Regions from separate parts of the Streptomyces sp. NPDC040622 genome, predicted to be linked through region 3. Evidence: riboswitches for the same ligand, from Rfam matches in the RefSeq annotation. Region 3 holds a riboswitch; each other region holds the start of a gene.

What was found. Region 3 has a riboswitch for cobalamin ahead of ACZ592_RS08190 (ribonucleoside-diphosphate reductase subunit alpha). Riboswitches for the same ligand answer to the same signal wherever they lie in the genome.
Region 1: another riboswitch for cobalamin. It lies ahead of ACZ592_RS26270 (ABC transporter substrate-binding protein); the one in region 3 lies ahead of ACZ592_RS08190 (ribonucleoside-diphosphate reductase subunit alpha).
Region 2: another riboswitch for cobalamin. It lies ahead of ACZ592_RS23265 (ribonucleoside triphosphate reductase); the one in region 3 lies ahead of ACZ592_RS08190 (ribonucleoside-diphosphate reductase subunit alpha).

The regions. Positions count from the first base shown of each region.
Region 1 is NZ_JBVIXD010000009.1:145,762-150,291, forward strand. It holds gene ACZ592_RS26255 (DUF2017 domain-containing protein) at 1-43, shown strand, start outside; gene ACZ592_RS26260 (amino acid permease) at 426-1,949, shown strand; gene ACZ592_RS26265 (M67 family metallopeptidase) at 2,043-2,465, shown strand; cobalamin riboswitch at 2,469-2,627, shown strand; gene ACZ592_RS26270 (ABC transporter substrate-binding protein) at 2,672-3,643, shown strand; gene ACZ592_RS26275 (FecCD family ABC transporter permease) at 3,736-4,530, shown strand, end outside.
Region 2 is NZ_JBVIXD010000008.1:11,247-15,776, forward strand. It holds gene ACZ592_RS23260 (anaerobic ribonucleoside-triphosphate reductase activating protein) at 1-86, opposite strand, end outside; gene ACZ592_RS23265 (ribonucleoside triphosphate reductase) at 83-1,858, opposite strand; cobalamin riboswitch at 1,910-2,057, opposite strand; gene ACZ592_RS23270 (glutaminase) at 2,211-3,128, opposite strand; gene ACZ592_RS23275 (alpha/beta fold hydrolase) at 3,622-4,491, shown strand; gene ACZ592_RS23280 (M13 family metallopeptidase) at 4,513-4,530, opposite strand, start outside.
Region 3 is NZ_JBVIXD010000002.1:832,060-836,589, forward strand. It holds gene ACZ592_RS08190 (ribonucleoside-diphosphate reductase subunit alpha) at 1-1,838, opposite strand, end outside; cobalamin riboswitch at 1,970-2,092, opposite strand; gene ACZ592_RS08195 (GNAT family N-acetyltransferase) at 2,167-2,673, opposite strand; gene mctP (monocarboxylate uptake permease MctP) at 2,788-4,347, opposite strand; gene ACZ592_RS08205 (DUF3311 domain-containing protein) at 4,428-4,530, opposite strand, start outside.

The DNA.
Region 1 (4,530 bases), on a different contig from region 3:
CGGCGGACTGCAGGAGACGCTGGTGGGGACGTTGCTGGGCTGAATCCGGACCGATCGGGGCCGAATTCGGTGCAGGGGGCAGCGATTTTTGTTGTAGTGCACAGGTTCTGCCCTCTCCGAGGCCTGTTCGCTCAGCGGATCCTCAAATCCGGATAACGATCGCGTCACTTCAATGACCGCCTTTGCGATGTCAAGGGCGCTTTGTCCGCTTCTACCTGTGGCCTGCGCCACAGGTGGCTCATTCCCTCACTGTTGCCGCCGTGATAAATCTTCACGACCGCTCGGCGACGCCACCCATGTCGCCGGGGGCGCTCGGGCCGGCAGACCGTCGGTAGCACTCCATCCATATCCGGGGGGATCAGGACCTGATCCGCAGCCACAACGCAGATGTGCGGGCGCGGATCAGCATGGAGAAAGGCGTCACCATGACCTCAGTGCAGGTCGAAGAGCACCACGACGACCACGGCGGCAATGGGGTCGTGCAGGACTCGTCCGGCGAGGGCGAGGGGTACCAGCGCGGGCTCGGAGCCCGGCAGATCCAGATGATCGCGATCGGCGGTGCCATCGGCACCGGCCTGTTCCTCGGCGCGGGCAAGGCCATCCACAAGGCCGGACCGAGCCTCATCCTGGCGTACGCCATCGCGGGCCTCGTCATCTTCTTCATCATGCGGGCCCTCGGCGAGCTCCTCATGTACCGCCCCGTGTCCGGCTCCTTCTCGGAGTACGCACGCGAGTTCATGGGCCCGTTCTTCGGATTCGTCACCGGCTGGACGTACTGGCTCTTCTGGGTCGTCACCGGCATCACCGAAGTCACCGCGGCCGCCCAGTACATGCAGTACTGGACACACGACTCATTCCCGCAATGGGCCTACGCGCTGGTCTTCACCGTCATCCTGTACGGCGCGAACCTCATCTCCGTGAAGCTCTTCGGCGAGCTGGAGTTCTGGTTCTCGATGGTCAAGGTCACCGCCATCATCGGCATGATCCTGATCTGCGTCGGCATCCTCACCGTCGGCTTCTCCGACGCCGGCGACACCGCGTCCGTCACCCACCTGTGGGACCAGGGCGGCTTCTTCCCGAACGGCATCGGCTCCACGCTGATGACCCTGCAGATCGTGATGTTCGCCTTCCTCGCCGTCGAGCTCGTCGGCGTCACCGCGGGCGAGTCCAAGGACCCGAAGACCGTCCTGCCCAAGGCCATCAACACCGTGCCGTGGCGCATCGCCGTCTTCTACGTCGGCGCGCTCATCATGATCCTCTCGGTCGTCCCGTGGACGGAGTTCGTGCCGGGCGTCTCGCCGTTCGTCGCCGCCTTCGACAAGATGGGCCTCGGCGTCGGCGCCGCGATCGTCAACTTCGTCGTCCTGACCGCCGCGCTCTCCTCCTGCAACTCCGGCATGTACTCCACCGGCCGCATGCTGCGCGACCTCGCGATGAACGGCCAGGGCCCGAAGCTCTTCACCAAGCTCACGAAGAACGGCCTGCCGCTGATCGGCACCACGGTCTCCGCCGCGTTCATGCTGGTCGGCGTCTGGATCAACTACCAGTGGCCCGGCGAGGCGTTCAACTACGTCGTCTCCTTCGCGACCATCTCCGGCATGTGGGCCTGGATCATGATCCTGTGCTGCCAGATCCGCTACCGCCGCAAGGCCGACCGGGGCGAGCTGCCCCAGTCCACCTTCCGCGCCCCGGGCGCCCCGTACACCAGCTGGTTCGCGCTCGCCTTCATCGGCATGGTCATCGTGATGATGGGCGTCGACAAGGACGCGCGGATCTCGCTGTACGCCGCCCCGGTCTGGGCCGCGATCCTCACGGTCTCCTACCTGGTCCTCAAGAGCCGCAACCCGCAGGCCGCGGCCTTCAGCAAGCGCAAGGTGAGCGCCGGCAGCACCGGCAGCGCCGACGGCACCGACAGCACCGACAGCGCTGACAGCATCGACAAGGACTGACGACGGCGCTCCCCGGAGCCGCCCCGTCCAGCATGCGGGCCCGCGCGTACCACACTTCGGTACGCGCGGGCCCCTCTGCTTATCCTGGCTGCCATGCTGACCATCACCCAGGCCCTCCACGACCAGATCGTCGCGCACGCGCGCCAGGACCACCCCGACGAGGCCTGCGGCGTGGTCGCGGGCCCCGAGGGCACCGGCCGCCCCGAGCGGTTCATCCCGATGCTGAACGCCGCGCGTTCGCCCACGTTCTACGAGTTCGACTCGGGTGACCTGCTCAAGCTCTACCGCGAGATGGACGACCGCGACGAGGAGCCGGTGATCGTCTACCACTCGCACACGGCGACCGAGGCCTACCCCTCGCGCACCGACATCACGTACGCCAACGAGCCCGGCGCGCACTACGTCCTGGTCTCCACGGCGGACACCGACGACGCGGGCCCCTTCCAGTTCCGCTCGTACCGGATCGTGGACGGGACGGTCACGGAGGAAGACGTGCAGGTCGTCCAGGCATACTGAGCCACGACCCAGAAGGCGGCGGGAGCCAGGAAGCCGGTGCGAACCCGGCACGGTCCCGCCACTGTGACCCCGCCCTTCCCCGAGCTCCCGACTCCGCTCGGGCAGGGGAGACCCCGATCCGGGGCGGGGGAGTCAGGAACTGACCTGCCGCCTTCCTCCACGCAACGCAGGGGACGCGGAAATCCCCTGGAGGAGGCAGCTCAGCCATGTCCCGCCGCCACACCGGCATACGCGCGCTCGCCGCGACCGCCCTGCTCGTCCCGCTCGCCGCGTGCTCCTCCTCGGACTCCGACGCCGGCACCGGGTCCGCGGCCCAGGCCGCCGGATTCCCGTACACCGTCACCAACTGCGGTGTCCGGACGACGTACGACGCACCCCCGAAGCGCGCCGTCACCATGAACCAGCACGCCACCGAAGTGATGCTGGAGCTCGGCCTCAAGGACCGCATCGCAGGGACCGCCTACCTCGACGACCAGGTGCTTCCGCGGTACGAGAAGGCGTACAAGTCCCTCCCCGTGATCGCCGAGGAGTACCCCTCCTACGAGAAGCTGCTCTCCGCCAACCCCGACTTCGTGTACGGCGGCTACGCGAGTGCCTTCCTCGCCGGTGACGGCCGCAGCCGCTCGGCGCTCGCCAAGTCCGGCATCGAGAGCCGCCTCAACGTCGAGGGCTGCGCCGAGCGCCCCGTCTCCATGGACGACGTCTACCGCGAGGTCCGCGAGGTCGGCGCCACCTTCGGGGTGCGGGACCGCGCCGCTGCGTGGGTGAAGGGCGCCCGGCGCGAACTGGCCGCCACCGCCGAGAAGTCCCGGGGCAAGAAGCGGCCGTCCGTCTTCGTCTACGACAGCGGCGACAAGACCGCGTTCACGGCGGGCGGCCGGGGCATCGGCAACGACATCATCGAGCGGGCGGGCGGCCGCAACGTCTTCGGCGACGTGGACAAGTCCTTCAGCGACGCGTCCTGGGAGAAGGTCGTCGAACGCAAGCCCGAGACCATCCTGATCCTCGACTACGGCGCCACCACGGTCGACCAGAAGAAGAAGCGCCTCCTGGACGACCCGGCCCTCCAGGACGTCCCCGCCGTCAAGAACAAGAGCTTCGCGGTCCTGCGTCTTTCGGACGTGGTCACCGGCGTACGAGCACCGGAGGCGGTGAGGAAGCTGGCGGCGCAGCTGTGAGGGCTGTCGAGTCCGGGGGCGGAGGTGTCAGGCCCGTCCGGCGACCGAGGACGGGCCCGAAGGGCGATCGACCGGGCGCACGGGGACGCACGCTGACCGTCCTGACGGTCCTCACGGTCGCCCTCGCGGGAGCGATCGTCGCCGGCCTCGCGCTCGGCTCCGTCCGCATCCCGCCGGGAGACGTCCTCCAGATCCTGTCGGGGAGAGCGGAGCCCTCCCCGTTCCGCACCATCGTCCTGGACGTGCGGCTCCCGAGGGTCATCCTCGGAGCCACCGTCGGCGCCGGACTCGCCGTCATCGGCACCGTCCTGCAGGCGCTGGTCCGCAACCCCCTCGCCGACCCGTTCCTGCTCGGCGTCTCCTCGGGCGCCTCCGTCGGCGCGGTCTGCGCGATCGTGCTCGGCGGCGTCTTCGGTCTCGGCGCGGCCCTGTCGAGCGCCGTCACGATCCCGGCCGCCTCCTTCGCGGGCGCCCTGGTCTCCCTGGTCCTCGTCTACGCCCTCGCCAGGGGAGGTGGCGGCAGCTTCGCCACCGGGCGCCTGATCCTCGCGGGCGTCGCCGTCTCGTACATCCTGACCGCGCTGACCAGCCTCATCCTGGTCACCGCCGACAGCGCGGACCACCTCAAGGAAGTCCTGTACTGGACGCTCGGGGGCCTCGGCAGCGCCCGCTGGGACATGCTCGCCCTGCCCTGCGCCGCCCTCGTCCTCGGCACCGCCCTCCTGATGGCCCTGGCCCGCCCCCTGGACCTGCTGCTCGCGGGGGAGGAGGGTGCCACCGTCCTCGGCCTGGACACCGCACGCTTCCGCGTCACCGTCTTCGTCCTCGCCTCGCTCCTGACCGGCGTCCTGGTCGCCTACAGCGGCGCCATCGGCTTCGTCGGCCTG
Region 2 (4,530 bases), on a different contig from region 3:
GGGCAGCCCTGGCAGAACACCGTGGCGACCAGACGTCCCGGCCAGTCGCAGGTCGACAGGCGGGCCAGGCCGCCGACGCGGATCACGCCGCCGCTTCCCGGAACGGAACGCGTTCGGCGTGTTCCCCCTTCTTGCCGATGTTGAAGGAGGAGACGGGCCGGTGGTAGCCCATGACGCGCGTCCACACCTCGCACACGCCGCCGCACGTCGGGCAGGTGGAGTGCTCGCCCGCCAGATAACCGTGCTCCGGGCAGATCGAGAAGGTCGGGGTGACCGTCAGACAGAGCAGGGAGAACCGTTCCACCGCCCGGCGCACGAGAGTGCGGCAGGCCTCGGCATCGGAGAGCCGCTCGGACATGTACAGATGCAGGACGGTACCGCCGGTGTACTGGGTCTGCAGTTCGTCCTGCATCTCCAGGGCCTCGAAGGGATCGTCGGTCCATCCGACCGGCAGCTGCGAGGAGTTGGTGTAGTACGGATTGCTGTCCGTACCGGCCTGGAGGATCCCCGGGAAGCGGCGCCGGTCCTCCTTGGCGAACCGGTAGGTGGTTCCCTCCGCCGGGGTGGCCTCCATGTTGTAAAGGTGACCCGTCCGCTCCTGGAACTCCACCATCCGCGTCCGTACGTGGGTGAGCAGGCGCAGCGCGAGGGCGTGTCCCTCGGACGAGGTGATGTCATGGGCGTCGTGCGTGAAGTTGCGGATCATCTCGTTGATCCCGTTCACGCCGATGGTGGAGAAGTGGTTGCGCAGGGTGCCGAGGTAGCGCTTGGTGTACGGATAGAGGCCGCCGTCGATCAGGGCCTGGACAGTGACCCGTTTGATCTCCAGGCTGTCCCGGGCGAGCCCGAGCAGCCGGTCGAGAGCGCCGAAGAGTCCCGCCTCGTCCCCGGCGTGCAGATGGCCGAGCCGGGCGCAGTTGAGGGTGACCACCCCGAGGGAACCGGTCTCGGCGCTGCCGAACAGACCGTTGCCGCGTTTGAGCAGTTCCGTGAGGTCCAGCTGGAGGCGGCAGCACATCGAGCGGATCTGGTGCGGTGACAGGTCGGAGTTGACGAAGTTCTGGAAGTACGGCAGCCCGTACTTCGCGGTCATCACGAAAAGCCGCTCGGCGTTCTCGCTCTCCCAGGGGAAGTCCGCGGTGATGTTGTAGGTCGGGATGGGGAAGGTGAAGACCCGCCCGGTCGCGTCGCCGGCCGTCATCACCTCGATGTACGCCCGGTTGATCAGGTCCATCTCCGCCTGGAGCTCCCCGTACGCGAAGTCCGTCTCGCGGCCTCCGATGACCGGTATCTCCTCGCGCAGGTCGGGCGGGCACGTCCAGTCGAAGGTGAGGTTGGTGAAGGGCGTCTGGGTGCCCCAGCGGGACGGCACGTTGAGGTTGTGCACCAACTCCTGCACGCCCTGGCGGACTTCGGCGTACGTCAGGGAGTCCTTGCGCACGAAGGGGGCCATGTAGGTGTCGAAGGAGCTGAACGCCTGGGCGCCCGCCCACTCGTTCTGCAGCGTGCCGAGGAAGTTCACGATCTGGCCGACGGCGGAGGAGAAGTGCCGGGGCGGGGCGGAGTCGATCTGGCCGGGGACACCGTTGAACCCTTCGGTGAGCAGCGTGCGCAGCGACCAGCCCGCGCAGTAGCCGGACAGCATGTCCAGGTCGTGGATGTGCAGGTCGCCCTCGCGGTGGGCCAGGCCGACGGCCTCGGGGTAGACCTGGTCCAGCCAGTAGTTGGCGACGATCTTCCCCGCCGCGTTGAGGATCAGTCCGCCCAGTGAATAACCCTGGTTCGCGTTGGCGTTGACCCGCCAGTCGCTGCGGTCCAGATACTCGGTCACCGAGTCCACGGCGTCGATCTGCGTCACGTCGGCCCTCCCACGAGGCAGTACGGAGATGAGTCCTCACCGCACGAGAGGCACGGGAGGCGGACGCCGGCAGGTATCGGGCTCGGGCCGCTGTGCGACCACTCACCGTTGCGGGGCAGCCCCGGATTCGCACCGGGTTCCCTGTTGCCTCGGCGAACGCTCGTGAGCGCCCCGCCGAACCGACAGAAAAAACACTACATCTGGTGCCATCGCGACATGCCCGGCACAACGGGGTCGATGACGTTCGACCTGGAGAGGGGGACTTTGGGCCCGGCGGCCGCGCACGACTCGGCCGCCGGAGGCGTCGCCGTCAGAACTCGGAAGCCAGAAGCCAGAAGCGAGAAGAGGGCAGTCAGAAGATGGAGAGACCCGTGAGCGTCGTGAAGCGGTCCAGTGCCGCCACACCGGCCACCGAGTTGCCGCGCTCGTCGAGGCCCGGGCTCCACACGCACACCGTGCACCGGCCGGGCACGACCGCGATGATGCCGCCGCCCACCCCGCTCTTGCCGGGCAGCCCCACCCGATGGGCGAAGTCGCCGGCCGCGTCGTAGGTGCCGCACGTCAGCATCACCGCGTTGACCTGCTTGGCGCGGCTGCGGGTCAGGAGCGTGGAGCCGTCGGCCCTTATCCCGTGGCGGGCCAGGAACCCGGCGGCCAGCGCCAGGTCGCCGCAGGACGCCGCGACGGCGCACTGGCGGATGTACTGGTCGAGGAGGTCGGGGACCGGGTTGGAGATGTTGCCGTACGACGCCATGAAGTGCGCCAGCGCGGCGTTCCTGTCGCCGTGGGCGGCCTCCGAGGCGGCGACCTCGTCGTCGAAGGTCAGGTCCGGGTTGCCGGACTCGGCGCGCAGGAAGGCGCGCAGGGCGCCGGAGGCGTCGCCGGTCAGGGTGTGGAGGCGGTCGGTGACGACGAGCGCGCCCGCGTTGATGAACGGATTGCGGGGGATACCGTTCTCGTACTCCAGCTGGACCAGGGAGTTGAAGGGGTTCCCGGACGGCTCGCGCCCCACGTGCTCCCACAGGGCGTCGTCCTCCAGGGACAGCGCCAGGGCGAGCGTGAACACCTTGGTGATGGACTGGGTGGAGAAGGGGTGCTGCCAGTCCCCCACGCCGTACACCGTCCCGTCGAGCTCCGCGACGGCCATGGCGAAGCGGTTCGGGTCCGCCGAGGCGAGGGCCGGGATGTAGTCGGCGGGGCGGCCCCGGCCCGGGGCTGCGTCGATTTCGGCGGCGATGCGGTCCAGGACCGGCTGGAAGGAGGCGGACACGCTGACTCACTTTGGCTTCGTACGGTGATGCTTGCGCCACACCCTAACGCCGGCCCCGGCCCCGTGATCGCCAGGCCCGCGCCCGCGTCGCGCCCCACCGTCCGCGCCCCGCGGGCACACCCGGGGCGACTCGGTGGTGGCCGGCCACACCTCGCTGCCCGCTCCCCCCTACGCGCACGGTTCCGACCGCGGAGCGACCGACCCGGTGATCCTCTCCGCGCGGGACTTCACCGGCCGCCCGACCGCCCGACCGCCCGGCGGCCCGCGTCCACCCGACCGGCAGGGTTCCGCCGGGTTTCCACGGGAGTGGGGTGCGGACCAGCAGGGAGCCCCGGCCCATGCGTGCTGAGTCGAGTCCGCCGGCGGTCCTCGCCCACCCGGACGACGAGTCCCTGTCGGCCGGCGCCCAGCGGGCACTCACCGCCTGACCAGGCGCGATTCCGCGTGCGTAACCCGGTTGTGCCGGGCCGGCGCCGGTGACAGGGTCTCGGCCATGCCTACCTTCTCCGCGCCCGACAAAACCGAGCTCGCCTACCACGTGTACACGGACACCGGAGGGGGCGGCGGGGAGTCCTTCGGGCTCCCGCCCGTGATCTGTCTGCCGGGCGGCCCGATGCAGGCGTCCGCGTACCTCGGTGACCTCGGCGGTCTCGCGGCGCACCGCCCGCTGGTCATGCTGGATCTCCGCGGCACCGGCGACTCCGCGGTACCTGAGGACACCGCCTCCTACCGGTGCGACCGCCTCGTGGACGACGTCGAGGCGCTGCGCGAGCATCTGGGTCTTCGGACCGTGGATCTGCTGGCGCACTCCGCCGGTGCGAACCTCGCGGTGCTGTACGCGGCCCGCCACCCGGAGCGCGTCGGCAGGCTCGCGCTGATCACACCGAGCGTCATGGCCGTCGGCATCCCCGTGACCGGGGACGTCCGGCGCGAGACGGCGCTCCTGCGCCGGGACGAACCGTGGTTCCCCGCGGCGTTCGCGGCCCTGGAGGCCCTCGTGGCCGGACAGGTGACCGCCGAGGCCTTCGCCGCCATCGCTCCCTTCGCGTACGGCCGCTGGGACGCGGCGGCCCGGGCCCACCACGCCGCCGAGGACGGGCAGCGCAACGACGAGGCCGCCGCCGCGTTCGGGGCCGAGGGCGCCTACGATCCCGCGGCCACCCGTGCCGCGCTCGCCCGGTTCGGCTCCCCGGTCCTGGTGCTGGCCGGGGAGGCCGACCTCAACTCGCCGCCGCCCGCGATGGCCGAGCTCGCCGGCCTGTTCCCGTACGCCGAGCTCGTCGTGCGGCCCGGCGCCGCCCACTTTCCCTTCCTGGACGATCCGGAGGGGTTCGTGGCGGCCACGGCGGCGTTCCTGGCCTGACCGGCCGGCGCCCCGCGCGCGTCACCAGATCCGTACGCG
Region 3 (4,530 bases):
TCCCGCAGCGCCGCCCAGCGCTCCGGCCAGGTCAGCTCGGCGTCGTAGTGGTCGGGGTGCAGCACGCCGCGCGCGGTGCGGGTCTTCTCCCAGGCCGGGAGCGGGCCGACGGGGGTCCCTTCCGCACCGGAGCCTGCCGAAGGCGCTTGGGGGCGCTCGGCGAGGTCGGCGGACGCCTCGTAGGAGGCGAGCATGATCCGCTCCGCGATGCGGGTCGAGAGGGCGCGCGCCTCGGGGGAGTCGAACGGCAGCTTCAGCTGGAAGAAGACGTCCTGCAGCCCCATCGCGCCGAGGCCCACCGGGCGCCACTTGGCGTTGGAGCGCCCGGCCTGCTCGGTCGGGTAGAAGTTGATGTCGACGACCCGGTCGAGGAAGGTGACGGCCGTGCGGACGGTCGCATCCAGCCGCTCCCAGTCGATGTCGCGGGTGGCCTGGTCGACGAACGCGCCGAGGTTCACCGAGCCGAGGTTGCAGACGGCCGTCTCCCCGTCGTCCGTCACCTCCAGGATCTCGGTGCAGAGGTTGGACGAGTGCACGGTGTGACCGGGCTCGGCCGTCTGGTTGGCGGTGCGGTTGGCGGCATCCTTGAAGGTCAGCCAGCCGTTGCCGGTCTGCGCGAGGGTGCGCATCATGCGGCCGTACAGCTCACGGGCCGGCATGGTCTTCTTGGCGAGCCCGGCCGCCTCGGCCTTGCGGTAGGCGGCGTCGAACTCATCACCCCACAGGTCGACGAAGTCGGGCACGTCGGACGGCGAGAACAGCGACCACTGCTGGTCGGCGGCGACCCGGCGCATGAACTCGTCGGGGATCCAGTGCGCGAGGTTCAGGTTGTGCGTGCGGCGCGCGTCCTCACCGGTGTTGTCGCGCAGCTCCAGGAACTCCTCGATGTCGGAGTGCCAGGTCTCCAGGTAGACCGCGGCGGCGCCCTTGCGCCGTCCGCCCTGGTTCACGGCGGCCACCGAGGCGTCCAGCGTCTTGAGGAACGGCACGATGCCGTTGGAGTGCCCGTTCGTGCCGCGGATCAGCGAGCCCCGGGAACGGATGCGGGAGTAGGAGAGGCCGATGCCGCCCGCGTGCTTCGAGAGCCGCGCGACCTGGTGGTAGCGGTCGTAGATGGAGTCGAGCTCGTCCAGCGGGGAGTCGAGGAGGTAGCAGGACGACATCTGCGGGTGGCGGGTGCCGGAGTTGAAGAGCGTCGGCGAGGACGGCAGGTAGTCCAGGCGGCTCATCAGGCCGTACAGCGCGGCGACTTCGTCCAGGGCGCGGGTGCTGCCGTCCTCCGCGAGGCCGCTCGCCACGCGCAGCATGAAGTGCTGCGGGGTCTCGATGACGTGCCGGGTGATCGGGTGGCGCAGCAGGTAGCGGCTGTACAGCGTGCGCAGGCCGAAGTAGCCGAAGCGGAAGTCGGCGCCGTCCGCGAGCGCGCCGTCCACCAGCGCGTCGAGCCGGGCCGCGTGGGCGGTCACGAAGTCGGCGGTGCGGTCGGCGATCAGGCCCTCGCGGTGGCCGACGGCGACCGACTCGGTGAAGGAGCGCACGCCCTGCGAGGCGGCCTCGGCGGCGATGGAGAGGCTGAGCAGCCGGGCGGCGAGCTTGGAGTACGCCGGGTCCTCGGAGATGAGCCCCGCGGCCGCCTCGGTCGCCAGCTCCCGCAGCTCGGCCTCGTCGGCCCTGGCCGAACGGCCGCGCAGCGCGGCGGCCGCGACCCGGCCGGGGTCGGCGTCGGGGAGGTCGGCGGTGAGGTCGGTCAGGGTGCGCAGCAGCGCGGTCCCTGGCCCGTCGGTACCCTCGGCGGTCGGCGACAGCGCTGACGCAGGTTCGGCAGGCGCGATGGTCACGTGGAGCTCTCCCTCGCTCGGCTCTGGGCCAGGGGAGGGGATCGGCACACACGGGCGCACCCGGACAGGGCGGCGTACCGCGTCCACCGGCCCATTCCACGAGGCCCGGACGGTCGGCACCCGGGCCGGACGGCACGGGTGCGCTGCCGGCAGGTCTTCGGACTTCGCGTACGACAAATGCGTACACGTGCACCGTTGCGGGACAGTTCCGGACTTGCACCGGATTCCCCTGCGGCGACAGCGAGCACGAGCATACATCTTGTGCCGGGTTTCTGAAGCAGGCCCACATCTTGTGTCGGCCTGGAGGGGGCGGGGCGGGAGGCGGGCCCTAGAATGTCAACGCGTAGGTGAGCAGCGGCAGGTCGGGCAACGGGTACCAGTCGCGCTCCGGAGTCCGCACGAAGCCCAGGCGTTCGTACAACCGGTGGGCCGTCCGCATCGAGGGCGACGAGGACAGCACCAGCCGCTCCCGGCCCGCCTCCCTGGACCGCTGGACGCAGCCGCGCACCAGGAGCTCGCCGACGCCCCGGCCGCGCGCCGCGTGCCCCACCGCCAGCATGCGGATCTCCGACTCGCCCTCGCGCGCGATGTCGGCCATGGGCCCGCTGGACGGCACGAAGGTCACGCCGCCGAGCAGCGTGCCGGGGTCCGCGCCGTCCGCCACGGCCACCAGGATCTCGGCGTGCGCCGCGCGCCCCGCCACGTCCCGCAGCACGGGCAGGTAGTGGTCCTCCGCCCCGAAGTCGAGGTGTCCGTCGTCGAGATAGGCCTGCGCGGTGAGGTCGCCGAGCGCCGCGTACTCCGCGGGCCGCGCCCGCCTGATCGTGATGTCCATGCCGCGCAGTGTGCAATACGGGCGCGACGAGGGCCGCCGGATTTCTCCGGCGGCCCTCGTCGTGTGCGGGGAAGGCGGATCACGCGGTCGCGGATCGCCCGGCGGGGGAGCGGGTCAGTGCCCGGCGCCCGCCGTCGCCTTCGGCAGTTCCTCGATGACGCCGGGGTCGCCCGCGTCGGCCGTGTAGTCCTCCGGGGACGTCTCGTCGATGCCCTCGGGAGCCTTCAGGGCCTTCAGGACGAAGGTGAGGACCACGGTGACGACGACGTTCAGGACGAACGCGGTGAGGCCGATGTAGCCGATCTCGCCGATGCCCGGGATGGTGTCGGAGGAGCCGCCGAAGTGCTTCTGCGTCGGCGAGGCCACGCCGTACGCGGCCAGCGTGCCGTAGACCATGCCGACCGCCCAGCCTGCGAGCAGCGCCCAGCGGTGGAACCACCGGGTGAACAGGCCGCCGACGAGCGCGGGCATCGTCTGCAGGATCCAGATGCCGCCCAGCAGCTGGAAGTTGATCGCGACCGTCTTGTCCATGGTCAGGACGAAGGCGAGCGCGCCGACCTTCACCAGGAGCGAGACCAGCTTGGAGATCTTGGTCTCCTGCTCGGGTGTGGCGTCCGGCTTGATGAAGTCCTTGTAGATGTTCCTGGTGAAGAGATTCGCGGCCGCGATCGACATGATCGCCGCGGGCACGAGCGCGCCGATGCCGATGGCGGCGAAGGCGACGCCGGTGAACCAGTCGGGGAACATGTTCTCGAACAGCTGCGGGATCGCCAGCTGCCCGTTCTCCACCTTGACCCCGGCCGCGATCGCCATGAAGCCGAGCAGTGCGAGCAGGCCCAGCATCAGCGAGTACAGCGGCAGGATGGTGGTGTTGCGGCGGATCACGTTGCGGCTCTTGGAGGAGAGCGTCGCGGTGATGGAGTGCGGGTACATGAAGAGGGCGAGCGCGGAGCCGAGCGCGAGCGTGGCGTAGGTCCACTGCCCCGCATGGCCCGGCGCGAGGCCCGCCACGGGCTTGCCCGCGGCCTCGTTCGCCGCGGAGAACTTGTCGTTCGCCGCCTGGAAGATCTCGTCGAAACCGCCGAGCTTGATCGGGATGTAGATGATCGCGACGGCGATGACGAGGTAGATCAGGCCGTCCTTCACGAACGCGATCAGTGCGGGCGCGCGCAGACCCGAGGAGTACGTGTACGCGGCGAGCACCGCGAACGCGATCAGCAGCGGCAGGTCCTTGACGAACCAGTTGGTGTCGGGGCCGCCGCCGATGCCCATGACGTCGAGGACGGCCTGGATGCCGACCAGCTGGAGCGCGATGTAGGGCATCGTGGCGAGGATGCCGGTGACCGCGACCGCCAGGGAGAGCCCCTTGGAGCCGAAGCGCCCGCGCACGAAGTCCGATGTGGTCACGTAGCCGTGCTTGTGCGAGACCGACCAGAGGCGGGGCAGGAAGGTGAAGATCAGCGGGTAGACCAGGATCGTGTACGGCACCGCGAAGAAGCCGGCCGCGCCCGCCGCGTAGATCGCCGCCGGGACGGCCACGAAGGTGTACGCGGTGTAGAGGTCGCCGCCGAGCAGGAACCAGGTGACCCAGGTGCCGAACGAGCGGCCGCCCAGGCCCCATTCGTCGAGGCTGTCGTTCTCGGCCTTGCGCCAGCGGGCCGCGAGGAAGCCCATGACGGTGACCGCGAGGAAGAAGAAGATGAAGACCGCGAGGGCGACGCCGTTCACGCCGCCGGTCCCCGATGCGAGTGTGGTCACTGTCCGGCACCCCCGTGGGCCCGCTCGGCCTTGCGGGAGCGCTGGTCACGCTGCCACAGCTTGTACGCGATCATCGTCAGCGCCGTGGAGATGAGCACC